DNA from 3 places in the Micromonospora sp. NPDC000316 genome. Region 3 is predicted to be linked to each of the others. Evidence: riboswitches for the same ligand, from Rfam matches in the RefSeq annotation. Region 3 holds a riboswitch; each other region holds the start of a gene.
What was found. Region 3 has a riboswitch for cobalamin ahead of ACFY2Q_RS01630 (ABC transporter substrate-binding protein). Riboswitches for the same ligand answer to the same signal wherever they lie in the genome.
Positions count from the first base shown of each region.

Region 1: linked by a shared signal. The riboswitch ahead of bluB (5,6-dimethylbenzimidazole synthase) and the one ahead of ACFY2Q_RS01630 (ABC transporter substrate-binding protein) in region 3 are both predicted to bind cobalamin.
Region 2: linked by a shared signal. The riboswitch ahead of ACFY2Q_RS21135 (ribonucleoside-diphosphate reductase subunit alpha) and the one ahead of ACFY2Q_RS01630 (ABC transporter substrate-binding protein) in region 3 are both predicted to bind cobalamin.

Region 1 is NZ_JBIAZG010000022.1:18,740-29,067, forward strand. Features, by position in the region: gene ACFY2Q_RS27525 (MFS transporter) at 1-727, opposite strand, end outside; partial or broken gene ACFY2Q_RS27530 (disulfide bond formation protein DsbA) at 643-1,261, opposite strand; partial or broken gene ACFY2Q_RS27535 (PLP-dependent aminotransferase family protein) at 1,360-2,544, shown strand; cobalamin riboswitch at 2,850-3,050, shown strand; gene bluB (5,6-dimethylbenzimidazole synthase) at 3,080-3,715, shown strand; gene ACFY2Q_RS27545 (hypothetical protein) at 3,856-4,071, opposite strand; gene ACFY2Q_RS27550 (immunoglobulin-like domain-containing protein) at 4,376-7,327, opposite strand; gene ACFY2Q_RS27555 (alpha/beta fold hydrolase) at 7,482-8,306, opposite strand; gene ACFY2Q_RS27560 (DJ-1/PfpI family protein) at 8,326-8,895, opposite strand; gene ACFY2Q_RS27565 (GntR family transcriptional regulator) at 8,983-9,726, opposite strand; gene ACFY2Q_RS27570 (extracellular solute-binding protein) at 10,164-10,328, shown strand, end outside.
Region 2 is NZ_JBIAZG010000011.1:86,597-96,924, forward strand. Features, by position in the region: gene ACFY2Q_RS21120 (family 43 glycosylhydrolase) at 1-902, shown strand, start outside; gene ACFY2Q_RS21125 (glycoside hydrolase N-terminal domain-containing protein) at 1,111-3,915, shown strand; gene ACFY2Q_RS21130 (ribonucleotide-diphosphate reductase subunit beta) at 3,999-4,994, opposite strand; gene ACFY2Q_RS21135 (ribonucleoside-diphosphate reductase subunit alpha) at 5,039-7,357, opposite strand; cobalamin riboswitch at 7,552-7,761, opposite strand; gene ACFY2Q_RS21140 (MFS transporter) at 7,848-9,074, opposite strand; gene ACFY2Q_RS21145 (ROK family protein) at 9,116-10,210, shown strand; gene ACFY2Q_RS21150 (GH92 family glycosyl hydrolase) at 10,286-10,328, opposite strand, start outside.
Region 3 is NZ_JBIAZG010000001.1:353,068-363,395, forward strand. Features, by position in the region: gene ACFY2Q_RS01625 (FecCD family ABC transporter permease) at 1-817, opposite strand, end outside; gene ACFY2Q_RS01630 (ABC transporter substrate-binding protein) at 840-1,775, opposite strand; cobalamin riboswitch at 1,859-2,004, opposite strand; gene ACFY2Q_RS01635 (M14 family zinc carboxypeptidase) at 2,051-3,931, opposite strand; gene ACFY2Q_RS01640 (C39 family peptidase) at 4,143-5,480, shown strand; gene ACFY2Q_RS01645 (DUF4229 domain-containing protein) at 5,543-5,863, opposite strand; gene ACFY2Q_RS01650 (hypothetical protein) at 5,937-6,374, opposite strand; gene mqnE (aminofutalosine synthase MqnE) at 6,397-7,566, opposite strand; gene ACFY2Q_RS01660 (C40 family peptidase) at 7,823-9,376, shown strand; gene ACFY2Q_RS01665 (hypothetical protein) at 9,797-10,328, opposite strand, start outside.

The DNA of each region.
Region 1 (10,328 bases), on a different contig from region 3:
GCAGCACGGCCAGCCGCCGCTGCGCCGGCCGCGCCGCGTCCGTCGGCGCCACCTCGGGTAGCCGGCGCACCACCGCGGCGGCGGCCAGGAAACTCACCGCGTCCAGGACGAAGACCGCGAGGTACGCCGGCACGGTGTCCACCAGGAGCGCCAGCGCGCCCAGCCCCGCACCGACGGCCAGCCCGGCGTTGAGCGTCGCCTGCAGATGCGCCCGTACCGTCATTCGCCGTTCCGGCTCGACCAGCCCGGCCAGCAGCGCCTGCCGGCTGGCCGTGAGTCCGGCCTGGCAGCACGCGTAGCCGCAGGTGAGAAGCACGAAGAGCGGAAACGAGCGGACCACGAGAAAGACGCTCAGGGCACCGGCGGTGCCCACCGCGAAGATCGTCGCCATCCGACGTGGCCCATGGCGGTCGGCCAGTTGGCCGGCGGGTACCCCGGCCAGGATGCCTGCCGACCAGCCCACGGTGAGGGCGATCCCGATCTGGGTCGGGGACAGGCCAACCACCCGGATGAAGAACAACGCCGAACAGGCGTAGAACGCTCCATCGCCGAGCGAGTTGGCGAGCTGGGCGAGAGCCAGCACCCGCGGCGGGCCGGCGGGCGGGATGATCCGGGGCACAGCGCTCCTCGTCTCGTGGTGGGTCAGTCGACCCGTGGTCCACCGGTACGTCCGCGCTTGAGTTCGTAGAAGCCGGCCGTGCCGGAGACCAGCAGCACCCCGTCCCACAGCCGGCCGGCGTCCTCGCCGCGCGGCACCGAGGCTCACCACCGGGCCGAAGAACGCGGTGACCGTGCCGTCCGGCCCGGGCACCTGGATCGCCGGCGTGCCGAGGTCCTCCCCCACCGGGTCGAGCCCGTTGTGGTGGCTCAACCGGAGCGCGTCGTCGTGGTCGTTCACGTCGGCGGCCTCGGCGAGGGCGGGGTCCAGGTGCAGTTCGGCCAGCGCGTCGCGGTACAGGTCGGGCCCGATCGGCGTCTTGTCGTGGTGGATGCGGTTGCCGAGCGCGGTGTACAGGTCCCGCAGCACCGGGGTGCCGTACTTCTGCTCGGCGGCGGTCAGCACCCGGACCGGGCCGAGGGTGTTCGACAGCCACCGCTCGTACCACGGCTCCAGGCCGTCGCGGCCCTGGTTGAGCAGCCACAGACTCATCACGTGGAAGCGCACCTCCACGGTCCGGACCCGCTCGACCTCGAGCAGCCAGCGGGAGGTGTTCCAGGCCCACGGACACTTCGGATCGAACCACATGTCAACGACAGTCATCGAAGACTCCCCTTCCCGTAGTCATTCAAGACCCGGGAATTGGCGTGCAGAAGTGCCGATTCTGGCCGTGTTGATTGGGCCAATGTAGGGTGCACGCCGTGGACATCCACGTCAGCCTGGTCGGCCCCGGGGACCGCGCGTCGAGGATCTACCGGCAGTTGCTGGACGCGATCCTGGACGGCCGGCTGCGTCCCGGCGAACGGCTGCCGCCCACCCGTGAGCTGGCACTGCGGCTCGACGTCGCCCGGAACACGGTCGCCGTCGCCTACGAGCGACTGACCGCCGAGGGCCTGGTGGTCGCCCGGGTCGGTGCGGGGACCTTCGTGACCGACGAGCCGGTCGCCCGCGCCCGGCCCCGCCCGGCCCCGGCCGGCGGGGTACGCCCCCGAGCGCTCTGGGCGTCCGCCGGGCCGACTCCTGTCGCCGCGCAGCAGCCCGCGTACGACTTCCGCTTGGGCACGCCCGACGCCGAGCTGTTCCCGCTCGGCACGTGGCGGCGGCTGGTGGCCGGCGAACTCCGCGCATCGACCGTGCGGCGCGGCTACCGCGCACCGGACGGCCATCCCGACCTGCGCGCCGCGATCGCCCGGTACGCCGGTCTCGCCCGGTCGGTGCGTGGCCGCGCCGACGACGTGATCGTCACCCACGGTGCCCAGCAGGCCCTGGACCTCGTCGGCCGGGTCATGATCGAGCCGGGCGACCGGGTAGCGGTCGAGGAGCCCGGGTATCCACCAGCCCGGCGACTGTTCCACAGCCTCGGGGCCCGGGTGGTGCCCGTTCCGGTGGACGACGAGGGGTTGGACGTCGCTGCGCTGCCCGGCGACACGCGACTGGTCTACGTCACCCCGTCGCACCAGTTGCCGCTGGGTACGCCGATGTCACTGGCCCGCCGCGCGGCACTGCTCGACTGGGTCGCTGACCGGGACGCCGTCATCGTCGAGGACGACTACGACACCGAGTTCCGCTTCTCGGCGCGGACGCTGGACCCGCTGCAGACCCTCGACCGGACCGGCAAGGTCGTCTACGTCGGCACCTTCTCGAAGACCCTGCTCCCCATGCTGCGCCTCGGTTTCCTCGTCGCTCCGGCGTCGTTGCGACCGGCGCTGCTCGCCGCGAAACAGCTCACCGACTGGCACGGCGACCACACCAGCCAGGCCGCACTGGCCCGCTTCATCGACTCCGGCGAGCTGCCGCGGCACATCCGAAAGGCCACCCGGGTCTACGCCGAGCGGCGGGCCCTGATTGACGCCGCGCTGCGGAACGACTTCGCCGAGTGGCTCGTCCCGGTGCCGTCCACGGCCGGCCTGCACCTGTGCGCACGACTACGGCCGGACGTATCCGTCGACCCGGCCACGGTCGTCGAACGGGCCGCCGACCACGGCGTCGCCGTCGAGGAACTCGCCCCCTACCATGCCGGTGACCGCCAGACGTCTGGACTGATCCTCGGCTACGGCGCCATTCAGACGGAACGGGTGCCCGAGGGACTCCGGCTGCTCGCCCGCTGCTTCTCGGGCGGGACGGGGAGTCGGGCGGATCCCAAATCCGTGGCGCGATTCGTCTCCCGTTCGTCCGGGCCGCTATGGTCTCGGTGGCACAAACGTTGCGAGGTGCCCCACGCGAGTGGGGAGAATCGGGAAGCCGGTGTGAGTCCGGCACGGGCCCGCCGCGGTGACCGGGGAGCTGCCACCTACGCGTACCAGACGCAGCCACTGGCCCTGAGGGGCTGGGAAGGCGGGTGACCAGCGCAGATCCGGGAGTCCGAAGACCGGCCTCGCGTCATCGGCCCCGTCAGGGGCACGAGCGCAGCGGGAGCCTGCCTTGAACACCGGACTCTACGAGACCATTCACCGCCGCCGGGACGTACGTGCCCAGTTCACCGGGGCGCCGATCCCCGACGAGACGTTGCACCGGATCCTCGCGGCGGCGCACGCCGCGCCGAGCGTCGGTCTTTCCCAACCTTGGGACTTCATCCTGGTCCGCGATCCTGAGCTGCGGCAGGAATTCCACCGACACGTGGAACGGGAACGGGAACGGGACACCTTCGCGGCCACGCTCGACGGCGTGGCGGCGGAACGCTTCGCCCGGATCAAGATCGATGGCGTACGCGAGTCGACGTTGTCGGTAGTGGTTACGTACGACCCGGAGCGGGGTGGTCCGGCCGTGCTCGGTCGTCACGCGATCGCCGACGCCGGCCTCTACTCGGTCTGCCTGGCGATCCAGAACCTGTGGCTGGCCGCGACCGCCGAGCAACTCGGAGTCGGTTGGGTTTCGTTCTATCGGGAGCCGTTCCTGCGCGACCTGCTCGGCATTCCGGCCACCGTCCGCCCGGTGGCGTGGCTCTGCCTCGGCCCGGTCACCCACCTGGAGCAGACGCCCGACCTGGAGCGGCACGGCTGGCAGCAGCGACGACCGGTGTCGTCGATGATCCACCACGATCGTTGGACGACTGGCTGATCGGCTGACCGGGTGGCTGGCGCTCCCCCGCCAGCCACCCGGCGATCTGCCTCGACAACCCCGACGAGGCGCCCTCACCGCCGCCACCCTGCGGCTGTGGTGATCAGCGAGTGGTGCTGACAACGGGCTCCACCAAGAGCTCAGCCGCTTCGGCGGTTGCCCCATTGGCGCGGGCTCTGCACCGAGCCCCGGCCTGCGATGTGCTGGCCCTTTCCATGTGGTTGAGGCGACGTGGCCTTGCCCTTCGCGCGCCGGGCAGCCCGATTTTCGTGAACGGCAGGCTGGTCGGCCTCGGCGGTGGCCGAGGATTCGGCATCCGCCGCGTTGTCGTCCTGGACGGGCTCAGGCTCCGGCATCGGTATCTCCCTGGATTGGTGGGGCGCCCTGCGGGCCATCGGCAGCCGACGGACGCGGGCTGCTCGGCGCCGGTGTGGGCACCCATGACGGTATCGCAACGCCGAGCCCGTCCGATCGACGGTCTCTCAGCCTCGATCGGTCGTTCGCGTAGTGCGCGCCGCGGCGATGAGGCTGCTGGAAGCGGCTCGACCCGCGTACGCACCGCGTCGTCCTGGACGATGACGCCGAGCGGGCGAGATCGGTCGATCTCGCCCGCTCCTACTTCGTGGCGCAATTCAGCGCGCCTCGGCGTACCTGTGCTGGCTACCGCACCGTCAGGTTCTGGTAGTTGGCGGCGTGACTCTGGTAGGTCGGGTTGCCGGAGTAGGCAACGTGCACCCGGTACTGCCCGCGCTGCAGATTGGCAGTCTGCAGCGTCACGACGGCCTTGCCGTCCACCAGTGGCACGACCTGCACGGTGCCGGCGAAGGTGACAGTGGCCTCGCCGGTCGGGGTCGGAGCCTCCTTCTTTCCGCCCTTTGGCTCGACAGTCACGTCCAGCGTGAATGTCTTCCCGCGGACGACCGACGCCGGCGCCGTCTTCGCATGGACCTTGACGGCATTCGGGCCGGACGGCACCACGAACGAGGCCGTTCCTTGCGACGCCTTCAGGTAGTCGAAGCCGAGGTACTCGACCGTGACCGTCCGGGCACCCGCAGGCAGGCCCGCCGGCAGCGTGACAGTGGCCGCACCGTCGCTCAGGTGGGCGAGCGTCGACCACGAGCCGAGGCTGAACCGCACCTGGCCGCCGGTTTCGAACCCGTCAGCCGCCTTGACAGTTGCGGTGACAGTGGTCGACTCGGATCCGCTCGCGTACGGCTCCACAGCCACCTCGGTGGTGGTCGTGACGTCGCTGTTCGCGATCCCACGGATGTCGTTCCACTCGCGCAGGGTCAGCGGGATCACCGTGCCGTGACGCGGACGTACGACGCCCGCGTTGGTCATCGTGATCGCCTTGGGGTTCCAGGTCGGTGCCTCGATGTTCTCGTGGCACGCAGCCTGGTATCCACCACCGTTCGTGTACCGGTCACCCCAGAGGTAGAACTGGCCCGGGCAGGCGGTGTCACCAGGGTTGGCCTTGAAGATGACGGGCCCCTCGTAACCCTGGTTGGGGTCCCACGTCGTACGCCCCAGAGCCGGAGCGAGCGTCGTCCAGTTGTCGACGTTGCTGTCCAAGAAGTTGGTGTGCTTCTCCGAGAAGATGTCCGACCCTCGGTTGCCCGCCTCGTTCTTGGTCACCCGGTAGTAGTAGTCACCGACCTTGATCGCGGTCGTGTCGATCCGCGACAGCGGGGCCGGGTCCTGCCAGACCTGGGGAGCGGAGAACGTCTGGAAGTCGCGCGTCGTGGTGTACCACATCTGCGCGTTGCCCTGCCCCGTGCGGTTCACGGGGTTGTCCCACAGCGACTGTGCCCAGAAGACGACGTAGGCGCCGATCTCCTCGACCCACAGCGACTCGGGTGCGAAGGCGTTTCCCGCGTCGTCGGGCGCGACCTTCACGTGCCGCTGAGGAGTCCAGTTGACGAGGTCATGCGACTCGAACACCTCGATGTACTGGGTGTCGTTGATGGCGTACCCGCCCTGGTCGTACCAGTTCAGGTCGGTAGCGATCATGTAGAACGTGTCGCCGTCGGGCGAGCGGACGATGTGCGGGTCACGAAGGCCCTGGTCGCCCAACTGGGAGATGAGCGACGGCCGGCCCCCGGTCAGACCGGTCCAGTCCAGGGCGGTGTTTCCGTTGGACGTGGCGAACATGATCTGCTCACCGTCGGCGATTCCCTCACCCTTGAAGTACCCCATGAAGTACCGCTCGTACTCCTCGGAACGGGGCATGGCGGTGATCGTCACCGGGAACGACTTCGTCTGCGACGCCGAACCCTTGGTGATGGTTGCCGTCAGGGTGGCGGCGACATCCGCACGGCCGAAGGCCGGGCGGGTCACCTCACCCGTCGGGGTGATCAGGTCGCTTGTCGACTTCCAGGTGATCGTGGACCCGAACTCGCCGTCGGTCGGAAGTTTGATGTTTCCGCGCACGTCGTCCGTGGCGTACAGGGTCAGGTCGTAGGCGTCACGGTCGACCGCCTGCGCGTTGTCGAACTCGGCCTTCACCACGACGGGTATCTCCCTGGTGATGACCTCGTTGGCGCCCTTGCGGACAGTCGCCGTGAGCGTGGCTGTCGCGTCGGGCTGCCCCTGCGCGGGTCGGGTGATCCTGCCGGTCACCGGGACCTTGCGGGCGCTGGTGAGGGGTGGCGGGGTGTGGACCGCGACGACCGACGGGTCCGAACTCGTCCAGGTGATTGTCGAGCCCGCCACCGAGCCCACCTGGGGCAGCACGATGTCGCGTACGATCGCGCTGGTCAGGCCGAGGTCGATGGCTGCGGCGTCGGCGCGGACACCTGTGGAGACGGTCCGTTGCGCCAGGGCGAGTGTCTCGTCGGGGCTCACTGCCCGGTCGTAGACCCGGAAGTCCCGAATCGTTCCCCGGAATGAGTAGTGGCCCGACGTCTGCGAGCGGGCGAGGAAGTTGCAGTTGGTTCCCGCAGCGTTCACCGATGGCGGTGTGGTCAGGTTCGTGGACGTCGCGTGCAGCACGCCGTCGAGGTAGAGCCGGCCGGTCCAGCTTGTGCCGTTCGAGTTCAGCGACTGGGTGTACGTGACGTGCGTCCACGCTCCCTCGGTCATGCGGACGCGGTTCTGCTGGAGGTTCGCCGAGCCCACTGCGACGCGGAACCGCTGGGTGTTCGACGCGAAGATGGAGCCCTGCGCGCCGGTGTCGGCGTCGCACGAGCCGGACTTCGCGCCGAGGCTCCACATCTGGTGCTCGCCGACGTTCGCCGGATCGATCCACACGCCATAGTCGATGGTGAGGTTCGACATGCCGGCGGTGAGGTTGTTCGGCAGTGCCACGTACGCACCATCGAGGGCACTCTCGTACGAGTCGGGGTTGAACCTGACTCCGTCGCCGGTCAACGTCGCCTTCTGCGGATTCACAAGCGTGGCGTTGGCCGTCGAGCCCGCGCTACCCGAGTTGGCAAGCGTGGTTCCGCTGGTCTCGTCGAGGGCGAAGCGGTGCACCAGGCCCTCGCTGAGCGGATCGTCGGCAGCGTGCGAGGGCGTCGGCGCGATCGAGACCGCGAGAAGCGCACCCAGTGCCAGGACGGCGACACCTCTACCCTTGAGACTCAGCCAGGGACGTAACTTTCGCTGTCCCACTCTCAATTGATCCTCCTTGGTGGTGGCGGACTCTCTGATGTGGACAAGAGTTTGTTAACGCTAACCACCACGTAGTGCAAGGTCAACGAGACGTGGCGTCACAACTCGAGGCCCCGGCAACCTCGCAGAACACAGAGGTCGCCGGGCGCAAAGATCAATCTGTCGAGGGGTGTCGACGGAGGAAGCACGACAGCAGTTGCCGGAACTCCTGCGGGTGCTCGATCGCCGGCACGTGCCCGCATCGGCCGAACACGTGCAGACGGACATCGGCCAGGTGTCCGAGCAGCGGCTGAGCTGCCGTCCGGAGTGGGGTGACTCGGTCCTCGGCGCCGTGCACGAGCAGCACGGGCGCGCGGACCGCCGCAAGCGTCTGCGTCGAAAGGGTGAGCTCGTCGACCCATCGTGCCCTGGGCGGAGGGAACAGCGACGCGAATGCGGCAGCCCCCGCTCGCATCGCGGCCGCACGGGCGTTGACGGCCGCATCGGTCACGAGCGCCTGGTCGAGGACGAGGCGACTCAGCATGTCCCGTGCCCCGAGTGGGCCGGCGGGAGCGGCCCAGACCGCGTCGAGGTCGGCGGACAGCGGCGCCCCGGGGGCGCCCATCGTCGAGACCGCCACGACACGTGTGACCTGCTGGGGGCGCGTGGCCGCCAACGCCAGCGCCACGGCACCGCCCATGGAGTGCCCCACCACGGCGTAGTGCTCGATGCCGAGCGCATCCATCAGGCCCGCGGCCTGCTCCGTCCACAGCCGGAGCCCGCCCCTGGAGCCCTCCGGGACTGGCGTACGGCCGAACCCCGCCTGGTCAGGAGCCACCAGGTGCCAGGACGTGCCCAGCGCCTGCATTGTCGTTGCCCAGGCTCCGGACCCGGTCGTGCCGGGTCCGGAGCCGTGCAGCATCAACACCGCCGGCCCGGTGCCGCTGTCCAGGACGTGGACGGGGGATCCGTCGACGGCGACGGTCCGAAGTGTCGTCACCGGGGCAGGCCAGGTGTCCTCACGCCGACGGCGAGTCGACGGACTTCGAGAAGAGTTCCATCATCGCCCGGCCGAACTGCGGCATGTCGGGCCACCCCCGGCAGGAGACGAGGTTGCCGTCAACGACGTCGGGTGCGTCGATGACCGTCGCGCCCGCGTTCTCCATGTCACCGGTGATGGGAGGGAAGCACGCCGTCTTTCGACCCTTCAGGAGCCCGTACACCGCGGGGACCTGCGCGCCGTGGCACACAAGCGCGATGGGGAGGTTGCGCGCGAAGAAGTGCTCGGTGATGCGCCTGACGTCGGCGTCGACCCGGATCCACTCGGGGGCACGTCCCCCGGGGATGATGAGGGCGTCATAGCGCTCGACGTCGACCTCGGCCCAGGGCACGTCGACCGGCAACTTCCGGCCGTTCTTCTCCACGTAGGCGTCGGAGTTGGGGTCGAACTCGTGGATGACCAGTTGCACGTCACGAAGCGTCCGTGACGAGACATCGACGTCCCAGCCACCCTCCTGCACGCGGTAGTAGGGATACATGGTGTCGAGTTCCTCGGCGGCGTCGCCGGTCAGGAGCAGCGCTCTGGGCACCTGCTTCTCCTCGCATCTGGTGGCGGTGAGGTGGATACGATCCAATCCGATCCGATTGAGCTAGCATTCCGCTGCCCCCGCCGCCCGTCAAGCCTCTACCGCCACTGCGTCCGCGCCCTCGATCTCGTCGAACAACCGTCTGAATCGCTCGCCGGACCGCAGGATGTGCCGGCGCATCGCGTAGGCGGCGGCGTCCGGGTCACGCGCGGCGATCGCGGCCACGACCTCCTCGTGCTCGGCCATGGCCAAGTGAGTGACCTGGGCGTCGTGGTGCAGCCGGAAGAGGTGTACGTGACTGTGCAGGCGAGCGAGCGCCTCACGGATGACCTGGTTCTCCGCGCTCAGGGCGACGAGATCGTGAAAGGCGGCGTCGCGTAGCCCGAAGGCGCCGTAGGCCGCAGGCCCTCTGCCCCCTTCCAGCTCCGCCATCTCCTCGAGTATTCGTCGCAGACCGGCCACCTGCTCCGAGGATGCGCGTTCGGCGGATCTGCGGGCCGCTGCCGGCTCGAGGAGCAGGCGGACCTCGAGCATGTCCTCGAATCGCTGCCGAGTGATCTGGGGTGGAATGCGGTAACCGGCATGGGGCACACGCACGACCAGCCCCTCGGCCTCCATGCGGTTCAGAGCGTCTCGGATCGGCGTCTGCGAGACCCCCAGCTCTCGCGCCAGGACGTCGATCGTGACGCGGGAGCCAGGCTCGATCCGTAGCGACATCAGCTGTCCGAGCAGCGTGTCGTACACCTCGTCGGCAAGCCGGCCGCCAGATCTTCCTGGCGGCATTCCGCCCGCCACGGCCCTACGGCCCCGCACGGTCATCGCTTCGTCGTCCATCGTGACGTGAGGTCCTCTCTTGCGCCTTCGCGAACCTGTTGACATCAGTCACAACACTGCGGCATTCTGACGCCTCCACTCGATCGTATAGGAAAAGCGACGGAAGCCCGCCGTCTCGCACCGTCGCGGAACCGCGCTCCATCGCTCTACTTCGATCGCATGGAGCTGCCGCGAGCATGCTCGACGTCCTGCCCGGTGCGTCACCGGCCGCAGCTGGACCGACGGACTCTCGACGGCATGAAGACCCGGTACATCGCGGCGTACTCGTGACGCCGGTCCGCAGGTCGGCCCCCGCGACAGCCTGGCAACACCTCTGTTCAACCCCGCAACTGCTCGGCGAAGCACATAGCGAGGCTCTAGAAGTCCCCATCCAGAAAGCAGGCAAGAAGATGCCATATCAGAAGCGAAGTGGACGAACCTCCGCACCTCGGCGAAAGGTGCAGCTGGCGACGGCGGCCATGTTGCTGGTGGCCACGACCGTGGCGGGCTGCGGCGGTGGCGAAGACGACGGCGGGAAGGCGAGCGCCCCCAAGGCGCCGGCGACCATCCCGGAACTCAGCAAGGACCCGCTGACGCTCAGCTTCATCTGGTTCGACTGGCCT
Region 2 (10,328 bases), on a different contig from region 3:
GCGGTTACACCCGCTCGGTGGCCGTGGAGAAGTTCACCTACAACACCAACGGCACCATCCCGACGATCAATATGACCACGACTGGCGCACCGCAGATCGGCACGCTGAATCCCTACGTACGGCAGGAGGCCGAGACGATCACCTGGGGCTCCGGCATCGAGACGGAGCCGGCGAGCGAGGGCGGGATGAACGTCGGCTTCATCGAGAACGGCGACTACATCAAGGTCAAGGGTGTGGGCTTTGGCTCCGGTGCGACGTCGTTCAGCGCCCGGGTGGCCTCGGCGACCTCCGGCGGCACCATCGAACTGCGTCTCGGCAGCCCCACCGGCACGCGGGTGGGTAGCTGTGCCGTGCCGGGCACGGGCGGATGGCAGAACTGGCAGACCGTCTCCTGCGCGGTCAGCGGCGCCAGCGGCAACCAGGACCTGTATCTGCGGTTCACCGGGGGCAGCGGCAACCTGTTCAACGTCAACTGGTGGCAGTTCCAGAGCGGCGGCAACCCCACGCCGACACCGTCCCCGACAGCGATCCCCACGCCGACACCGATTCCCACGCCCACGCCCACTACGACGCCGACGCCGACGAGCCCGGGTGGGCAGTCCTGCGCCGCCACCCACACGGTGGTCAACAGCTGGCAGGGCGGCTTCGAGGGGCGGGTGACAGTCACCAACGCCGGGGCCAGCACGATCAACGGCTGGCGGGTCACGCTCACCCTCGCCTCGGGGCAGACCGTGGCGCAGAGCTGGAACGGCACCTTCACCCAACAGGGCAACCAGGCGACCCTGGCGAACGCCGCCTACAACGGTCAGCTCGCGGCGGGAGCGTCGACCACTGTGGGCTATCTCAGCGCGAGCACCGGTGGCAACCAACCGCCGAGCAACGTGACCTGCGCGCCGGCCTGACGTCCGCGGTGCCGGCCCGCCTCGTCGGGGCAACGACGAGACGGGCCCGCCCCCGTCGGCCACTCAGGCCCGGAAGCATCATATCTTTTCCATTCAGATTGCTCTATGGTTTCGTCATTGTGTCGGATGCATGACCGGTCTGCACCAGCGCAGACACCCGACAGGGAGACGGTCGACCCGACGAGCGCCGTCCCGAGGAGGCCCCGATATGTCAGATGTAACGCGCAGGCAGGCGCTCACGATCGGGGCAGCGGGCGCCACCGGAGCGCTGCTGCCGCTCTCCCTGCTCGCCGACGACCCGGCCCCCGCGTCAGCCCAGGCGGCGGCCGCCGCCAACGACCTGGCGCTGTGGTACGACGAATCGGCCGGCACCGAGTGGTTGCGGGCACTACCGATCGGCAACGGTCGCCTCGGCGCCATGGTCTTCGGCAACGTCGACCGCGAAACGCTCCAGCTCAACGAGGACACCGTCTGGGCCGGCGGTCCACACGACCCCAGCAACACCCGGGGCGCCGGATCGATCGCGGAGATCCGCCGCCGGGTCTTCGCCAACCAGTGGACGCAGGCGCAGGATCTGATCAACCAGACGATGCTCGGCAACCCGGTGGGACAGCTGGCGTACCAGCCGGTGGGCAACCTCCGCCTGACCTTCGGCACCTCGACCAGCGCGTCGCAGTACACCAGGCGGCTCGACCTCGCCACGGCGATCACCTCGGTGGCGTACGTGCTCAACGGCGTACGCCACGAGCGGGAGGTCTTCGCCAGCGCGCCGGACCAGGTCATCGTGGTGCGTCTGAACGCCGACCGGGCGGCCTCGCTCACCTTCTCCGCCACGTTCGACAGCCCGCAACGCACCACGGTGTCCAGCCCGGACGGCGCCACGATCGCCCTCGACGGCACGTCCGGCAGCCAGGAGGGCGTCACCGGCGCGGTCCGCTTCTACGCCCTGACCCACGCCACAGTCACCGGTGGCACCGTCACCAGCTCCGGCGGCACACTGCGGGTCTCCGGCGCCACAAGTGCCACGCTGCTGATCTCGATCGGCTCCAGCTACGTCACCTACCGCAACGTCGGTGGTGACTACCAGGGCATCGCCCGTCGGCACCTCACCGCCGCCCGCGCTCGCGGTTACGACGAGCTCCGCGCCCGGCATGTCGCCGACTACCAGGCGCTGTTCGGGCGGGTGAGCCTCGACCTGGGCCGCACCGCCGCCGCCGACCGGACGACCGACGAACGGATCGCGCAGCACAGCAGCTCCACCGACCCGCATTTCTCCACGCTGCTGTTCCAGTACGGCCGGTACCTGCTGATCTCGTCCTCCCGCCCGGGCAGCCAGCCGGCGAACCTCCAGGGCATCTGGAACGACCAGATGACGCCGTCGTGGGACTCGAAGTACACGATCAACGTCAACCTGCCGATGAACTACTGGCCTGCCAACTCGACGAACCTGGCCGAGTGTCACCGCCCGGTCTTCGACATGATCAAGGATCTCGCGGTGGCCGGCGCGCGGACCGCCCAGGTGCAGTACGGCGCCGGCGGATGGGTCACCCACCACAACACCGACGCGTGGCGGGCCACATCGGTCGTCGACGGCGCGTTCTGGGGCATGTGGCAGACCGGCGGCGCCTGGCTGAGCACCCTGATCTGGGATCACTACCTGTTCACCGGTGACGTCGAGTTCCTGCGGTCGCACTACCCGGCGATGAAGGGGGCCGCGCAGTTCTTCCTGGACACCCTCCAGACCGAGCCGACCCTGGGCTGGCTCGTCACCAACCCGTCGAACTCACCGGAGCTGTCCCACCACGCGAACGCCAGCGTCTGCGCGGGGCCCACCATGGACAACCAGATCCTGCGCGACCTGTTCAACGGCTGCGCCCGGGCCAGTGAGATCCTCGACGTGGACCCCACGTTCCGGGCACAGGTCCGCGCGACCCGCGACCGGCTCCCACCGACCCGGGTCGGCTCGCGCGGCAACGTGCTGGAGTGGCTGTACGACTGGGTGGAGACCGAGCCCAACCACCGGCACGTCTCCCACCTGTACGGCCTGCACCCCAGCAACCAGATCACCCGCCGGGGCACCCCGCAGTTGTACGAGGCGGCGCGGCGGACCCTTGAGTTGCGCGGTGACGACGGGACGGGCTGGTCGCTGGCCTGGAAAATCAACTTCTGGGCGCGGCTGGAGGACGGCGCGCGGGCACACCGGATCCTGCGCGGCCTGGTCACCACTGCCAGGTTGGCGCCGAACATGTTCGACCTGCACCCGCCGTTCCAGATCGACGGCAACTTCGGCGCCACCGCGGGCATCGCCGAGATGCTGCTGCACAGCCACAACGGCGAGCTGCACATCCTTCCGGCGCTGCCGAGCGCCTGGCCGCAGGGCCGGGTGACCGGCCTGCGCGGGCGCGGTGGCTACACGGTGGGCATCGCGTGGAGCGCCGGCCAACCTCAGGAGGTCCTGATCAGCGCCGACCGCGGCGGCACGGTCCGGTTGCGCTCGCGCCTGTTCACCGCCACCTACTCGGTCGTCGACGCGGCCACCGGCGCCCCGGCCCGCACCACCACCATCGAGTCCGACGTCATCGAGCTCACCGTGCAGGCGGGACAGACCTACCGGGCGTACCCCGGAACCAGCCCGACCCCGACGGCGAGCCCGACGCCCACGCCGATCCCGACGCCCACCCCCACGCCGACAAGCACTCCCCCGCCGTCCGGTTCGGCGACGGCCACCTACGCCATCACCAACTCGTGGGCCGGCGGCTTCCAGGCCACCGTGACCGTCACCGCCGGCTCCGCGCCGATCAACGGGTGGACCGTCTCCTGGACCTTCCCCAACGGGCAGACAATCGGCCAGCTCTGGAGCGGCACCCACACCCAGACCGGATCGGCCGTACGCGTGACGAACGCCGCCTACAACGGCGCGCTCGCCGCCGGCGCCTCGACCACATTCGGGTTCACCGGCTCCTGGAACGGCACCAACAACCCGCCGGCCAGCCTCACCTGCACCACGAGCTGAGCCCGCCAGTCTCCCGCGCGGGAGCTTGGTTCGGCCACCCGCCTACCGGGCGGCGGGTGGCCGAGCCCCACGCGTGACCGCTGCTAGAAGTCGTCGTCGAAGGCGACCGCGCCCGTCACACCGACCTGGTACGCCGACACCCGCCGCTCGAAGAAGTTGGACAGCTCCTGCACGTCCTGCAACTCCATGAAGGCGAACGGGTTGGCCGAACCGTAGTGCGGCGCGATGCCGAGCTGGGCAAGGCGGCGGTCGGCGACGTGCTGGAGGTACTCCCGCATGTCCGGCAACGTCAGGCCGGGCACGCCGTGGCCCAGCAGGTCCTCGGCGAACTGCACCTCGCACTCGACGGCCTCGGTGAGCATCTGGCGGACCTGCTCGGCGAGGTCGTCGTCGAACAGGTCCGGCTCCTCGGCGCGGACGGTGTCGACCACGTCGAACGCGAACGCCATGTGCATCGACTCGTCGCGGAACACCCAGTTGGTGCCGGAGGCCAGGCCGTGCAGCAGACCCCTGGAGCGCAGGAAGTAGACGTACGCGAACGCGCCGTAGAAGAACAGCCCCTCGATGCAGGCGGCGAAGCAGATCAGGTTGAGCAGGAACGTCCGCCGGTCATCACGGGTTCGCAGCTCCCGTAGGTCGCCGAGGGAGTCGATCCAGCGGAAGCAGAACTCGGCCTTGCGCCGGATCGAGGGAATGTTCTCGATGGCGGCGAAGGCCTCGAACCGCTCGGTCTCGTCGGGGACGTACGTGTCGAGCAGGTTGAGATAGAACTGGACGTGCACGGCCTCCTCGAACAGTTGCCGGGACAGGTAGAGCCGACCCTCGGGGCTGTTGACGTGCTGATAGAGGTTGAGCACCAGATTGTTGGCGACGATCGTGTCGCCGGTGGCGAAGAACGCGACGAGGCGGCCGACCAGGTGCCGTTCGGCCGGTGACAGCCTGTCCAGGTCGGCGAGGTCGGCGTGCAGGTCGACCTCCTCCACCGTCCATGTGTTGCGGATGGCGTCGCGGAACCTGTCGAAGAAGTGCGGGTAGCGCATCGGGCGCAGGGTGAGATCCATCCCGGGGTCGAGCAGCATGTGCGTGGTCCTCGTGTCGGTGTCGGTCGTGGTGGCGGCGGCGGTCACTGGCAGGCCTCGCACGACTCGGGGTTCTCCAGCGAGCAGGCAAGCGCGTCCGCGTCGGTCGTGGGCGGCGCGAGGACCGCCACGGTGGCCTGCTGGATGCGGGTGGCGGGACGCGATCGCAGGTAGTAGGTGGTCTTCAGCCCGGCCTTCCAGGCGTACAGGTACATCGAGGAGAGCTTGCCGATGGTGGGCGAGGCCAGGAACAGGTTCAGCGACTGGGACTGGTCGATGAACGGGGCGCGGGCGGCGGCCAGGTCGACAAGCGCCCGCTGCGGCAGCTCCCACGCGGTGCGGAACAACTCCCGCACGTCGGCCGGCAGCTCGTCGACGCCCTGCACCGACCCCTCGGCACGGCGGATCGCCGACCGGATCGCGTCGGTCCACAGGCCACGGGCCTTCAGCTCGCGCACCAGAGCGGTGTTGACCTGAAGGAACTCCCCCGACAGCGTCTCGCGCTTGAACAGGTTGGACACCTGCGGCTCGACGCACTCGTAGCAGCCGGCGATCGAGGCGATTGTCGCCGTCGGCGCGACCGCCACGAGCAGCGAGTTGCGCAGCCCGTACGCCCGCACCCGCTCGCGCAGCGCGGCCCAGCGCGCGGTCTGCGTACCCTCGACACCCCACAGGTCTGGTTGCAGGTCGCCCCGCGCGGCCCGGGTCTGCCCGAACGCCGGGTGCGCGCCGAAGCGGCGGGCCAGGTCGGCGGAGGTCTCCAGCGCGGTCAGGTACAGCTCCTCGCTGATCCGGGTGGACAGCTCCCGCGCAGCCGGCGAGTCGAACGGCAGCCGCAGCGCGAAGAACACGTCCTGGAGGCCCATCAGCCCGAGCCCGACGGGCCGCCAGCGGGGGTTGCTCGCCGCCGCCTGCGCTGTCGGGTAGTAGTTGATGTCGATGACCCGGTCGAGGAACGTCACAGCCGTGCGGACCGTCTCGCGCAGCCGATGCCAGTCGATGCCGCTGCCGGTGAGGTGCGCGGCGACGTTCACCGAGCCGAGGTTGCACACCGCCGTCTCGGCGTCGCTGGACACCTCGATGATCTCGGTGCAGAGGTTGGACAGGTGCACGACGTTGCCCGGCTCGGCCGTCTGGTTGCACAGCCGGTTGGCGGCGTCCTTGAACGTCATCCACCCGTTGCCGGTCTGGGCCAGGGTGCGCATCATCTTCCCGTACAGCTCTCGGGCCGGGACCTGCCGCACGTAGCGGCCCTGCGCCTCGGCCTCCCGGTACGCGGCGTCGAACCGCTCCCCCCACAGGTCGGGCAGCTCCGGCACCTCGTGGGGGTCGAACAGCGACCACATCGCGTCGGCCTCGACCCGGCGCATGAACTCGTCCGGGATCCAGTTGGCCAGGTTCAGGTTGTGGGTACGCCGGGCGTCCTCGCCGGTGTTGTCCCGCAGTTGCAGGAACTCCTCGACGTCCGGGTGCCACGGCTCCAGGTAGACGCAGGCCGCGCCCTTGCGCCGGCCGCCCTGGTTGACGGCGGCGACGCTCGCGTCAAGCGTGCGCAGCCACGGCACGATCCCGTTGGACTGCCCGTTGGTGCCACGGATCAGCGCGCCCCGGGACCGGACCCGGGAGTATGCGATGCCGATGCCCCCGGCGAACTTGGACAGGTTGGCGACCTGCGCGTACCGCTGGTAGATCGAGTCCAGCTCGTCGCGCGGCGAGTCGACCAGATAGCAGGAGGACATCTGCGTGTGCCGGGTGCCGGAGTTGAACAGCGTCGGCGAGCTGGGCAGGTAGGCCAGGCTGGACATCAGCCGGTAGAAGCCGACCGCCTCGTCCGGCGTACGGGACAGGCCGCAGGCCACCCGCAGCAGCCAGTACTGCGGGGTCTCCAGCACCAGCCGGCTCGTCGGGTGGCGCAGCAGGTATCTGTCGTAGACGGTACGCAGGCCGAAGTACTCGAAGCGGCGGTCGCCGTCCGGGTCGATCGCGTCGTCGAGCATCTCGGCGTGCGTCGCGACGAACGCGGCGGTGTCGTCGCCGATCAGGCCCTCGGCGTGACCGATCCGGATCGAGGCGCTGAACGAGGTGACGCCCTGCCGACGCACCTCCTTGTCGACGTAACCGGACAGCAGCCGGGCGGCCAGGCGCGAGTATTGCGGTTCCTCACCGATCATCTCGGCCGCGGTGTGGATGGAGAGCCGATCCAACTCGGCAGTCGTCGCTCCGTCGTACAGGCCGCTTATCGTGCGGGTGGCCACGCGCAGCGGGTCGACGTCGGCGAGGTCGTCGGCCCACCGCTCGACCGCCCGGACGATCCTGTTGACGTCCACCGGCTCGGTGGCGCCGTCGCGCTTGCGGACCTGCATCGGCGTCCGCCGCAGGGCCGTCGCGCCGCTGGCCGGGACTACCTCGGTGACTGTCACCACTCACTCCTCGCGAGTTCGAGACCAGATGGCCCTCGGACGCGCGGAGACAGACACCGGCGGACGCCACGCCCGAAAGGCGTGGGTCAGGTGGCGTCAGCCGTCCCACGCGGCCTCGGACCGCCGTCCACCCGGGTGCGGGTGTACGGCGCGCTGGCAGGTCTTCGGACTCGCGGGCACGACCGGGCTCGCCGGTCTCCTACCGGCCGTCGCTTCCCAGACCGTGTGGCCCAGTGCTGATGACGGCTGTCGTTCCCACTCACCGCTGCGGGACAGTCCCGGATTTCCACCGGGTTCCCTCTTGCCTCGACCACCGGAGCGGCCGAACCAGCTGCGCTCGACACCATATATAGGGGCGGCAGCGTTTGTCACACCCCACATGTCGGCGTCGGCGTGTCGCCGGCGCCGACGCCCACCACCATCGATCGACGGGTCAGCCCGCGAGGGCGATCGGCTCCGAGGCCCGCGTCCGGCGCTCGGCCGCGAAGCTGACCGCCGCCAGGCCCAGGCCGAGGATCGCGAGGATCACTCCCACCCAGGCCGGCGCGAGATAGCCGAAGCCCGCGGCGATGACGACACTGCCCAGCCCGGCACCGAGGCTGTTGGCGACGTTCATGGCGGACTGGCTCATCGCCGCTCCCATCAACTGCGCGCCCGGCGCCACGGTGATCAGGCGCGCCTGGAGGACCGGCCCCAGGTAGAGGCTTGTCGCGCCCACCAGGAACGCGCCCACGAACAGGCCGACACCGTTCGACGCGACGAGGCCGAAGACGGCGATGCTGACGATCATGGCGACGAAACCGACGACCATGCTCCGGCGCAGGTCCCGGTCGGCGAGCCAACCGCCCAGGGCGTTGCCGACTGTCATGCCCAGACCCACCGCGACGAGCACCCACGGCACTGTCGCGGCCGAGAGGCCTGCGACGTCTGTGGTGACCGGCGCGAGGTAGGTGTTGACAGCGAACAGCCCGGCGAGGCCCACCGCCCCGGTGGCCGCCACGAGCCACACCTGCGAGGTCCGCAGGGACCGCAACTCGGCGGCCGGCGAGGCGTCGACCGCTGCCACGACCTCCGGGACGACGGCCAGGACCGCCAGCAGCGTGAGCACGAACACGCCGGCGATCACCAGGTACGCGGCACGCCAGCCGACCGCCTGCCCGAGCCGCGTCACCGCCGGCACGCCCACCAGGTTGCTCACGGTCAGACCACCGAGCACTGCGGCGAACCCCCGGGCCTCGTTGCCGGGGCCGAGCATGGCCGCCGCGAGCAGACCCGCCGCACCGAAGTACGCGCCGTGCGGCAGCGCCGCGACGAACCGGGCCACGAGCACCAGGTCGAACGTCGGCGCGAGCGCCGACGCGACGGTGCCGACGATGAAGAGAGCGAGCAGACCGAGCACGAGCTTCTTACGCGGCAGTCGGGCGGTCAGCGCGGCGATCAGGGGCGCGCCCACCACCACGCCGAGCGCGTAGGCGCTGATCGTCCAACCCGCGCGGGCCACCGCGTCCGACGACGACACGGCGTACTGCTGTGGCAGCAGGCCGCGTGCGATGTCGGGCAGCAGGCCCATCGCGGCGAACTCGGTGAGGCCGACCGCGACACCGCCCAGCGCCAACGCGAGAACCGCCAGCAGGCGTCGATTTCTGCTCAGTGCATGCACCGAGCGAATTTAGCAACAGCGTTGCGTAATAGGGTGGTGAGATGACGCGCACCACAGCCGACGTCACATTCCTGCGCGGCTACAACCAGGCACTGGTCATGGCGCTGGGACGTACCGTGCGGACGTTCGAGCGGTCGACGGTTGTCGACGCCACAGGCCTGACTCCCCAGGCGGTCTCCAAGGTCATCGCCCGCCTGACAGTCGACGGCCTGATCCGTCCCGCAGGTGTCCGCCGCCCCGGCATCGGCAAGCCCGCGATCGTCTACGAACTCGTGCCCGACAGCCGGTACGCGATCGGCGCGCACGTTGCCCGCCGTACGCTGCGGCTGGTCCTTGTCGACCTGGCCGGCACCGTGCACCACTGCGCGGTCAGCCCACTGCCCGGTGACTTCACTCCGGCGCAACTCCTCGACGCGCTGAGTGCCGGCATCGACGCGCTACCCGGCGTCACCGACCTGCGCGGCCGGCTGACCGGCGTGGGCATCGGCATGATCGGCCCGCTGGACCACGCGCAGGGCGTGGTCCGCGACGCCCACGGGCTGCGGCACTGGCACGACATCCCGCTGCGCGAACTCGCCGAGGCGCACCTGGGCCTGCCCGTGCATCTCGACAAGGACGTCACCGCGGGGATCACCGCCGAGGCATGGCGGCACGGCGGGACGTTCGGCGACGCCGCCCTCATCATGGTCGAGTCCGGCATCGGCGCCGGCTTCTGGCTGGGCGGCACCGCCCACCGGGGCGTGCACACGAACGCCGGGGAGTTCGGCCACACAGTTGTCGCCCTGGACGGGCCGCCCTGCGTCTGCGGGCGGCACGGCTGCCTGGAGATCGTGCACCACCACGCCGCCGAGGCCGGCGACATCGCGCGGGCGGCCCGCGTCCTGGCGGTCGGCGTGGTCAACCTGCTCCAGACCCTCGACCTCTCCCGCGTGGTGCTTGCCGGCGCCGACCTCCTGCGCCACGCGCAGACCTACCTCGCGGCTGTCGAGGAGGCCGTGCACACCGACGTGCCCCGCGCGGACTGGCTCACCACCGACGTGACGCTGTCCAGCCTCGGCGCGGACGTGATCGCCGCCGGCGCCGCCATGCAGGTCCTCGACAAGCACTACGGCGTTCCGGATCTCACCCCGCTCTAGGTCCGGACGCCTGCGGAACGCGCGTGGGGCGGGCCGTGACCACGGCCCGCCCCACGCGGCTGCGCTACCGCCTACTCACTTCGCGCCGGTGACGGTGAACGGCCTGGACACCGTCGTC
Region 3 (10,328 bases):
GGTAGCGGGACCGCTGCGGGTGCAGGCCGAGGCTGCGCGCCTCGTCGTCGCCGAGCGCGAGGACGTCCAGTTCGCGGCGGTGCAGCAGCACCACCACTGTGGTCACCACCGCGTACGGCAGCACCAGCAGCACGTCGTGCCAGCCGGCGGTGGCCAGCCGGCCCAGCAGCCAGGAGTAGACCGACTGGATGGTGTCGGAGTGCCGTTGCAGCAGGTACGTCTGCCCGGCGGAGAGGAACGCGGAGACCGCGACCCCGGCCAGGATCAGCATCGCCGGGGATCGGCTCCGCCCGCCGGCCGCGCCGAGCAGGTAGGTCATCGTCACGGCGACAAGCGACCCGACGAACGCCGCCAACGGGATGGTCAGCGGCAGCCCGGAGATCGCGCCCTCGCGGCCGGCGCCGCCGAGGGCGATCACCGCGGTGACCGCGAGGCCCGCGCCGGCTGCCACCCCGAGCAGGTACGGGTCGGCGAGCGGGTTGCGGAACACGCCCTGGTAGCAGCCGCCGGCCAGGGCGAGCAGACCACCGACGAGCAGGCCCAGCACGACCCGGGGCAGCCGCAACTCGGTGACGATGGCGATTTCCCGCTCGGTCAACCCGCTCTCCAGGTGCACCCCGGGGATCAGGTTGAGCAGTTCGGCGGCGACGCTGCCCGGCGGCAGGCTTACCGGGCCGAGCGACACCCCGGCGACGAGCGCGACGAGCACCGCGAACACCCCGGCGGCCAACCAGCGCTTGCGCAGGCCGGCGGGCCGGGACGCGAGCTGCGTCCCGGCCGACCGCCTGGTTGGTGCCGGAGTGGCCACCGGAAGCAGTCCGGTCACCGACGGACGTCGATCACGCGGGCACCTTGACGACCGCGTCGATGACGACCCGGAGCAGGTCCACGATCCGTGGGCCCCAGCGGGAGGCGATGTCGTCGTCAAGCGGCACGACCTGGTTGTTCTTCACCGCGGTGACCCCGGCCCAGCCGCTGCGGGCCTTTACCGAGTCGGCGTTCTGCTGGCAGCACTTGGCGTCGGCCAGGAAGACGAAGTCGGGGTCGGCCTTGACGATGAACTCCTGGGACAGCTGCGGGTAGCCGGCGCTCTTGCCGTCCGCGTCGGCCGGGTCGGCGATGTTGCTCAGGCCGGCCAGGTCGTAGATCGAGCCGATGAAGGTCTTGCTTGTCGCGCTGTAGAGCTCCGGACCCAGCTCGTGGAAGTAGGTGAGCTTCTCGGCGCGCTGCGGCACGTCCTTGACCAGCTTGGTGATGTCGTCCTTCATCCGGGTGACGACGTCGGTGGCCTGGTCGGCGTGCCCGGTAAGCGTGCCCAGGTCGGCGATCTGCCGGTAGGAGTCGTCGAGCGTGGTCGCCGCCGGGGTCAGGTACACCGGGATCTTCAGCTTGCCGAGTTGGTCGACGATCTTGTTGCGGTCGTCGGAGAGCACCACCAGGTCGGGGTTCTTGCTGGCGATCGCCTCGGCGTTGGGCTGGAAGCCGGACAGGTCGGTCTTGGGCGCGTCGGCCGGATAGTTGGACTGGTCGTCGGCCGCGGTCACCTGCGGGCCGGCACCGATGGCGAAGAGCATCTCGGTGGCGGTGGGCGCCAGCGACACGATCTTCTCGGGCCGCTTGTCGAGGGTGAGCGAGCCGACAGTGACCGGGTAGCTGACGCTCGCCGAACCTGCGCCGGGCGTCGGCTGGTCGGCGGTCTTCTCGGCGCAGGCGCCGAGCGCGAGCGCGACGACCGCGAGCGTCGCGGCGAAGAGCCGGGGGGTACGTCTGGACATGGAACCTCCTGTCGGTCGAGGAGTGTGGTGCTTCGCCGACAGGGCTTCCGTACGCCCGCCCACGAGGCGCCCTTCCTCGAGAGCGCGTGTCGCGACCGATCCGCAGGCGACCTGGCTTGTCCCCACCGTCGGGTGGGGCATCACAGTTGCGGGACAGCGCCGGTTTCACACCGGCTTCGCTGCGGAGTGGTCGCTAAGACGGTAGCGCACCGATGGGGCTGGAGGTTCGGAGCGGGTGGTGGGGCCCCGCCGGGGCGGAACGGGGCCCCACCCGATCAGGAGGCGGTGATTGTGACGTTGTCCACAGCCGCCTCCACGAGGCTCGCACCGGAGGCGTCCGCCGCCTCCACGAGGATCCGCACGGACTGGCCGGCGTACGGGGTGAGGTTGAGGTTCGCCACCGCCCAACTCCCGTTGCGGTTGGTCGCCGCGCCGGCCTGGGTGAGCAGCGCTGTGGTGCCGCCGTTGTGCACCACGCTCACCCGCAGGTAGTCGGCCGACGACGCGTTCGAGCCGTGTGCCAGATACCAGGCCAGGGACAGGGTGAGTGTGCCCGACGACGGCAGGGTCACCGCCGGGGACCTGGCACTTGTCACCCCACCGTCGACGTCGTAGTCACCGGCCGCCGAGCCAGCGAGCCGGCCGGTGACCAGGTCGTTCGAGCCGGCGTACGGGGTGAGCTGCTTGGCGCCGGAGGAGGTGGTCGCCTGGGCTGCGCCCCGCTCCCACGCCCCGCTTGTGGCGGCGTCCGTGCCGGACGGGTTGGTGGTCCACCCGGTGGCGGTCTCGAAGGTGTCCGACCAGACCGTGGTGCCGCCACCACCGCCGCCGCAGTACTGCGCCTGCTTGCCGATGACCCGGTACGGGCAGTCGGCGTACTCGCTGAGCATCAGCACCGCCTCGCGGTTGCGGCTGGTCTGCGCGGGAATCACCTCGTCGGGCGGGTAGAAGCCGCCGCCGCTCGCCGAGCCCGGGTACATCTCGAATGTGTACGCCCAGATGTTGTGGGTGGCCCACATCCAGTCGATGCTGTCGCCGTCGGTGATGTAGAGGTCGCTGGACTGCTGCGGTGTGTAGTTGTTCGTCGCCGCCATCTGCTGTCCGAGGGTGGCGAAGGTGTTGTACTGGTCGGCGTTCATCCCGGCCGCCGTGTTCGCCGTGGTGTAGCCGTACGGCCAGAGCACCAACTGCGAGTACGTGTGGAAGTCGATGTTCGCCTTGATCTGCTGTGTCCCACCGACCACGCGACTGTTGACGAAGTTGCGCAGGGCCTGGGTCTCCGGCGCGGAGAACGCCGACGGGCCGCGGTAGGTCTCCGACGAGGTCGAGCCCGACGAGCCGCCGCAGCAACCCCAGTTGTAGGACCAGTTGCGGTTCAGGTCGGTGCCGACGTTCGACGAGCCGCTGTTGGGCTGGCGGTTCTTGCGCCAGGACCGGTACGACCCGGTGGCGATGTCGTACTCGCTGCCGTCCGGGTTGACCGTCGGCACGATCCAGATCTCCCGGCTGTTGACGATGTTGGTGATCCGGGAGTCGCTGCCGTAGCTGTCGGTGAAGAGGTTGAGCAGGTAGATCGCCATTTCGACGGTCAGGTGCTCGCGGGCGTGCTGCTGGGCGTTGAACAGAATCTCCGGTTCGTTCTCGTCGGTGCCGACGTTGTCGGAGATCTTCACGGCCATCAGGTCGCGGCCCTCGTACGACGTACCAATGCTGATCTTGCGGGCGATGGCCGGGTGGTCGGTCACGGCCTTGTTCACGACGGCCGTCAGTTCCGCGTAGTCGTGGTAGTTGGAGTCGGCGGGCGGGAAGGCCAACGTGCCCATCTCACCGGCGCCGCGTTCGGCGTTCGGTGGCGGGGTGAGCGGTTCCAGGCGGAATCCGAGCCTGCCGATCGCGGCGGCTTCGGCGGCGGTGGCCGAGATGTGCAGGACTCCGTGTTCGGAGTAGTCGATGGCAGCCCCGGTGCGGGCCACCGCGTTGCGGTCGGCGAGGGTCCGGGGCCCGAGCACCCGGTAGCCGGCGGCGGCCGACTCGGCGGTGCGATCGGGTGCGGGTTTCGCGGCGACCGGTCCGGCGGCCACGGTGACGATGCCCAGCCCGGTGACGACGGCGAGCACCAGGAGACGGCGGAGAGGGTTGGGCGTGCGGAGGGTCATGAACTACCTCCTTGAAGGGCGGGACATCCCGCTCGGTGATGCACACTTCACCATCAGCCACATGGTCGAATCAATATCCGTCGTTGCCTTGTGCATCCCAGATTCACCATCGCTGCGGCAATGATTTTCCTCCCGGGAACATCTGGCGAAACTTCCCTCCGCGCGGAACACTGACCAGCGACGATGCACCTCTGGACACCGCGGAGCACCCATGGCCAGTTCCCGCTTGCACGCGGCCGCCCTCGCGGGCGTCAGCGCGCTCACCCTGCTCGCCACCACAGCCCCCGCCACAGCAGGGCGACCACCCACCCCCGCCCACGACGAGCAGATCACCTTCCAGGAATGGTCGGGGCCCGCCGACTGGCACCGGGGCAGCAGCGCCGGCACCCGCGTCGTGCCCGGCGCTCGAACGGGCGTCACCCTGGCCCGCCCGGCCGGCACCATCGAGTACGCCGATCCGCACACCGGCGCCACCCGCACCTGGGAGTACGGCACCTGGACCTCGCCGGTGACCCGGATCGGCTTCGACGCCACCGAACTGATCGCCTCCTGGAACGCCGAGACCCCCGCCGGCACCTGGATCCAGGTCGAGATGCAGGGCAGCTACACGAGCGGCGACCAGACCCCCTGGTACGTCATGGGTCGCTGGGCCTCCGGCGACACCGACATCAAGCGGACAAGCGTCAACCGGCAGGGTGATCCCTGGTCGACGATCTGGACCGACACCTTCAGCATCGACGACGCCACCGCCGGGGTGCTGCTGCGGTCCTACCAACTGCGGCTGACCCTCTACCGAGCACCCGGGCAGACCGCCGCGCCTGTGGTCCGGATGCTCGGCGCGATGAGCTCCACAGTGCCGGACCGGTTCACCGTCACACCGAGCGCCGGGCGCATCGCCTGGGGGGTCGAGTTGCCGGTGCCGCGCTACTCGCAGAACGTGCACAGTGGGCACTACCCCGAGTACGACGGCGGCGGCGAGGCATGGTGCTCGCCCACCTCCACGGAGATGGTCGTCGAGTACTGGGGGCGCAGGCCGTCGGCGGCCGACACCTCCTGGGTGGACCCGACCTACCCCGACCCGACTGTCAACCACGCCGCCCGGATGGTCTTCGACTACGCGTACGACGGCGCGGGCAACTGGCCGTTCAACACCGCGTACGCGGCAAGCTTCCCCGGACTGGAGGGCCGTGTCACCCGGCTGCACTCACTTGACGAGCTGGAGCGCTTCATCGCCGCCGGCATCCCGGTGGTGACCAGCCAGTCCTTCCTCGCCAGCGAACTGGACGGGGCGAACTACGGCACCTCCGGGCACCTGTTCGTGGTGGTCGGCTTCACCGCAGACGGCGACGTCATCGTCAACGACCCCGCCTCGTCGAGCAACGACGTGGTGCGCAACGTCTACAAGCGTGCCCAGTTCGAGCAGATCTGGCTGCGGACCAAGCGCACCAACGCCACCGGCGGCGTCTCCGGCGGCTCGGGCGGCATCGCGTACCTCATCAAGCCGACGTCGAAGCCCTGGCCCCGGGTCCCCGGCTCCACCAACTGGTGACCATCGGGGCGGTCGAGGGGTTCGCGTCGCGGGGCAGCCGCCCGGCGACGCGAACCTCTTGATCAGCGCGGGGGTTCGTCGGTGGGCGAGGTGGGCTTGGTGGAGGGCTTGTCGGTCGCGGGCTTGTCGGTCGCGGGCTTGTCGTCGCCGGCCAGAGCGGAGCGCAGGCGCTCCTTCTCCGCACGGCGGCGCTCCGCCGCCCCGGCCATCTCCTCGGCCATCTCGTCCCGGAAGCCGCGCAACAGGAAGAACGAGAGCGCGGCGGAGAACGCCAGCGCCAGGATCAGCTTCAGGAAAATGTCGATGTCGACGAACCAGAGGCCCGCCAGCACGGCGACGAACAGCCCGAGCCGGCCCAGCGTGTACTTGACCGCCGCGCTCACCTGCACCACTTCCGTTTCCTAGTTCGCCCCGCCCTGCGGCGGAAAGATCGACCCACCCGGCGGGCGGTCGGGGTCAGCCGGTCCGGCTGGCCAACCAGCGGACGCCCGGAAACCAGACCACCGCGTACGCCACAGTGAACGCCGCAGCCGCCAACGCGCCGGACAACAGCGGCGGCAACCCGGAGCCCAGCCCGGCGATCAGCAGGCCCAAGACCACCCCGACGGCCGCCGCGACGAGCGCCGCCACCACCCGGGCCGCACCGAACTCCCACGCCCGGAAATCGTCCCAGAACAGCCACGCCGGCAGGATCACCGCCAGCCAACCGTTTGTGTTACCGAAGTCGCCGGCACCGAACGAGGCGAACGCCAACTCGAACACCACGAGCGCCAACACGCCGATGACCAGACCGGCCAGGCACACGCCGAGCAGATCGGCCAGGGTACGGATGCGTCCCTGGTCGTCCCGACGGGGAAACCCGCCCTGCTTCTCGGACTCGCGCTGCTCGGTCATCGACTGCGAGGGTACGTGGTGCTCAGGCCCAGACCTGCTGCGGCTCGGCGCGGCGCTCGGCAAGCGACGGCGCCTTGTCGTACTCCCGGACCACGTTGTAGCGGGTGTCCCGCTCGACCGGCTGGAAACCGGCGTCCCAGATCAGGTGCAGCAGGTCGTCGCGGTGCATGGTGTTCGGGGTGCCGTACGAGTCGGCGTCGTGCGTGATCTTGTATTCGACGACCGAGCCGTCCAGGTCGTCCACGCCGAAGTTCAGCGAGAGCTGCGCCACCGACAGCCCGTGCATCACCCAGAAGTTCTTCAGGTGCGGGACGTTGTCGAAGAGCAGCCGGGAGACGGCGAACGTCTTCAGCGACTCGGCCGGCGACGCCATCGTGGTGCGCGCCTGGATCCGGTTACGGATCTTGCCGTCCGCCGAGTCCACGAAGTCGTGCTGGTAACGCAGCGGAATGAAGACCGCGAAGCCACCGGTCTCGTCCTGCAACTCGCGCAGCCGCAGCACGTGGTCGACGCGGTGCCGAGGCTCCTCGATGTGGCCGTACAGCATGGTCGCCGGGGTCTTCATGCCCTTGCTGTGCGCCAGCGCGTGGATGCGCGACCAGTCCTCCCAGTGGCAGGCGTGGTCGACGATGTGCTGCCGGACCTCCCAGTCGAAGATCTCCGCGCCACCGCCGGTGAGCGACTCCAGGCCGGCGTCCATCAGCTCGTCGAGGATCTCGTCGGCGCTCAGGCCGCTGATCTTCTCGAACCACTGCACCTCGGTCGCGGTGAAGCACTTGAGCTTGACGTTCGGCAGCGCCGCCTTCAGCTCGCGCAGCACCTTCGGGTAGTAACGCCACGGCAGCGTCGGGTGCAGGCCGTTGACGATGTGCAGCTCGGTGAGCTGCTCATCCTCCATCTCCTTGGCCTTGCGGACCGCCTCGTCGATGCGCATCGTGTACGCGTCCTTCTCGCCCGGCTTGCGCTGGAACGAGCAGTACGCACAGGACGCCGAGCAGACGTTTGTCAGGTTGAGGTGCCGGTTGACGTTGAACATCACCCGTTCACCGTTGAGCTCGGTGCGCTTGTGGTGCGCCAACCGGCCCAACCAGGTCAGGTCGTCGCTCTCGTAGAGCGCGACCCCGTCCTCCCGGGTCAGCCGTTCACCGGCGTACACCTTCGCTTCGAGCTCGCGCTTGAGTCCGGCGTCCATGGCACGTCCCTTCCACCTGCGGTCCCGGTCGAGCGTACGTCGGCGCTCCGATGCTCGCGGCGGCACGGTCGGCGGCAGCGATCCATCCGGCACGTCACGCGATCCACTCAACAGACTCTCAGCCTCCCGTAACCCGGCGACGCATCGACATCACCGGGCGGGTGCGGTAAGACAGGGTGGGGCGGAACTCACACACTGGCACCGCCCCGACGGCCGCGCTTACCGAGCGTGGCGGCGAGCACGGGACGGGAGCGGAATGGTCGACAGCGAGCGCGGGCGACGGCAGCGACGACGGAGCCCGGTGATCTCGCCGGTGCTGCGGCCGAAGCTCTGGGCTGCCCTGCTCGGCGCGATCGCCGCCGCCGTGCTGGCCACCCCCGCGTACGCCGACCCGGCCGTGCCCGCCACGGTCCCGGACACCGGCTCCCGGCCGGCGGCTGTCGGCGAACTCCGGCTGCCCGGTGGCGCGCCCGGCACCGGCGGCACCGTCCCACCTGTGGTCAACGTCGGCGCGGGCCCGCTGGCCGCCCAGATCGCCGCCGCCGAGAGTCAGGTAGGCCTCCTCGGCGATGGGCTGTTGCAGAGCCAACAGAAACGGACAGCCGCGCAGGCCCAGCTCGACGCGGCCGGCAAGGCGCTGGAGACCGCGCAGGATGCCGTGCTCCGTGCCCAGCAGGCGGCCGACGCCGCCGCCGCGGAAGCCGTCAAGGCCGACGCCGCGCTGCCACCCGGCGACTTCGCCAACGACATCCGGGGGTTGAGCCGCCTGCACCGGATCAACCGTGGCGAAAAGGTCGAGGGCGCCACCACAGGCGTGACCGGGGAGCTGACGCGGGCGCGGGCCGGCGAGCAGAAGGCCTACGAGGCACACGCCGCGGCCAAGGCCGCGCTCGACGCGGCCAAGGCGGAGTTCACCACCGGCGAGGCGGCGCTGCGCGCGGCCGAGGCCAGCCTGCTCACCCTCCGCAAGAACAACGCCACGCAACTGATCGCGCTCGAACGTCTACAGGAAGCCACCGAGCAGCAGTTCGGCGCGGGCTACGTCGCCGGCCAGAACATCAGCGGAATGGCCGCGCACCCACGGGCGCTGGCCGCAGTCCGCTACGCGCTCGCCCAACTCGGCGACCCGTACAAGTGGTCGGAGGAGGGGCCGGATTCGTTCGACTGCTCCGGCCTGATGTGGGCGGCGTACCGGTCGCGCGGTGCCGACTACTTCGACCTGCCCCGGGTTGCCCGGGACCAGTACGCGGCCACTCGGGGTCGCACGGTGTCGCAGAGCGCGCTGCTCCCCGGCGACCTGCTCTTCTTCGCCTCCGGCAGCAGTTGGACGACGATCCACCACGTCGGCATGTACATCGGCAACGGCAAGATGGTGCAGGCGCCCACCACCGGCGACGTGGTCAAGATCTCGGTTGTCGGCTGGACCCGGCTCTACGCCGCCACCCGGGTGATCGGCGCGGTCCCGGCCCCGGTGGTGCCGACACCACCGGCTCCGCCGCCCGTCCGGCCGACGCCCACACCGACCAAGACGCCGAAGCCGAGCACCACGCCGTCGACGCCCACGGAGCCGACGCCCACACCGACCGGGTCGACAAGCCCGACGCCGACCGACACACCCAGCCCGACGCCGACCGGCAGCACCACGCCGAGCCCGACGCCGACCCCGGGTGGCCCGACGACCCTGCCGCCGCCGCCGACCACGGCACCGGCCAGCGCATCGGCCACCGCGTCGGCACCCGCCACGCCCGAGACCAGCCGAAGCGGGTCCGCAAGTAACAGCCCGACGGGCAGCCCGAGCACCGACAACTGACCCGCCACCGCGGGCTCTGGCTGTCCGCCCGAGACGATCTGTGGCACCGTGACAACCAGGCACATCCGGTCCGAACGTCACGGGCTCGGGTGCGAGCGTGGCGCGGAGGGCGGAGATGGCCGAGCAGAGAGATCCGGCGGAGACTGTCGACCCTGTCGTCGACCGGGCCGACCCTCCGGAGCCAGGCGCGGCTGACCCGTCGACCAGCACCGACTCGGCAGTCGAGGGCACGCCCGACGGCGCTGCCGCCAGCCCTGCCCTCTCCGCCGACGGCAGCACACCCGAGACGGATGTCGAGCACGCCGACGATGCTCCCCCTGGCCCGGCTGCCGCCGTCCCCGTGCGAGCCCGGGCAAGTGTCGCGACCGTCTCGGCGCGCACGGGTGATCTCCCGGCCAGCGCCCCGGCCACCGCGACCACCTACCGGGCGACCGGCTCGGCCAGCCCCGCCAGCCTCCCGCTGCCCGGCCAGCGGGACGGCTCGGCCAAACCGGCCCGGGCCAGCGCCACGGTGCCGGACAGCAGCCGGGTAGCGGCCTCCGCCGGGGACACTCCGGAGCCCCACGCGAGCACGCCCGCCGTGTACCGGTCCGGGCCGGTGAGTCCCGAGCCGCCCGAGCCGGCGCAGCCTCCGGAGCCGACTCCCGCACCGCCGACCCCCGGGCCGACGCCTCCGGAGCCCGAGCCGACCGGCCCGGGTGAGCCGGAGCCCGCGCCCAGCCCGGGGCCGTACCCGCCCGGCCCGGCGCCGACGCCGGAGCCCGTCCCCCCGCCGCAGCCCGGGCCCACGCCGCCGCCCGTCCCCGGTCCGCCCGTGCCGCCGCCCTCGCCGCTGCCGCCCATCCCGGGCCCGCCGTCGCCGCCCGTTCCGGGGCCCTCGACTCCGCCGCCCGGTCCACCGTTGCCCACGCCACCACCGCCGCCCGGCCCGCGGCCGGCACCACCGTTTCCG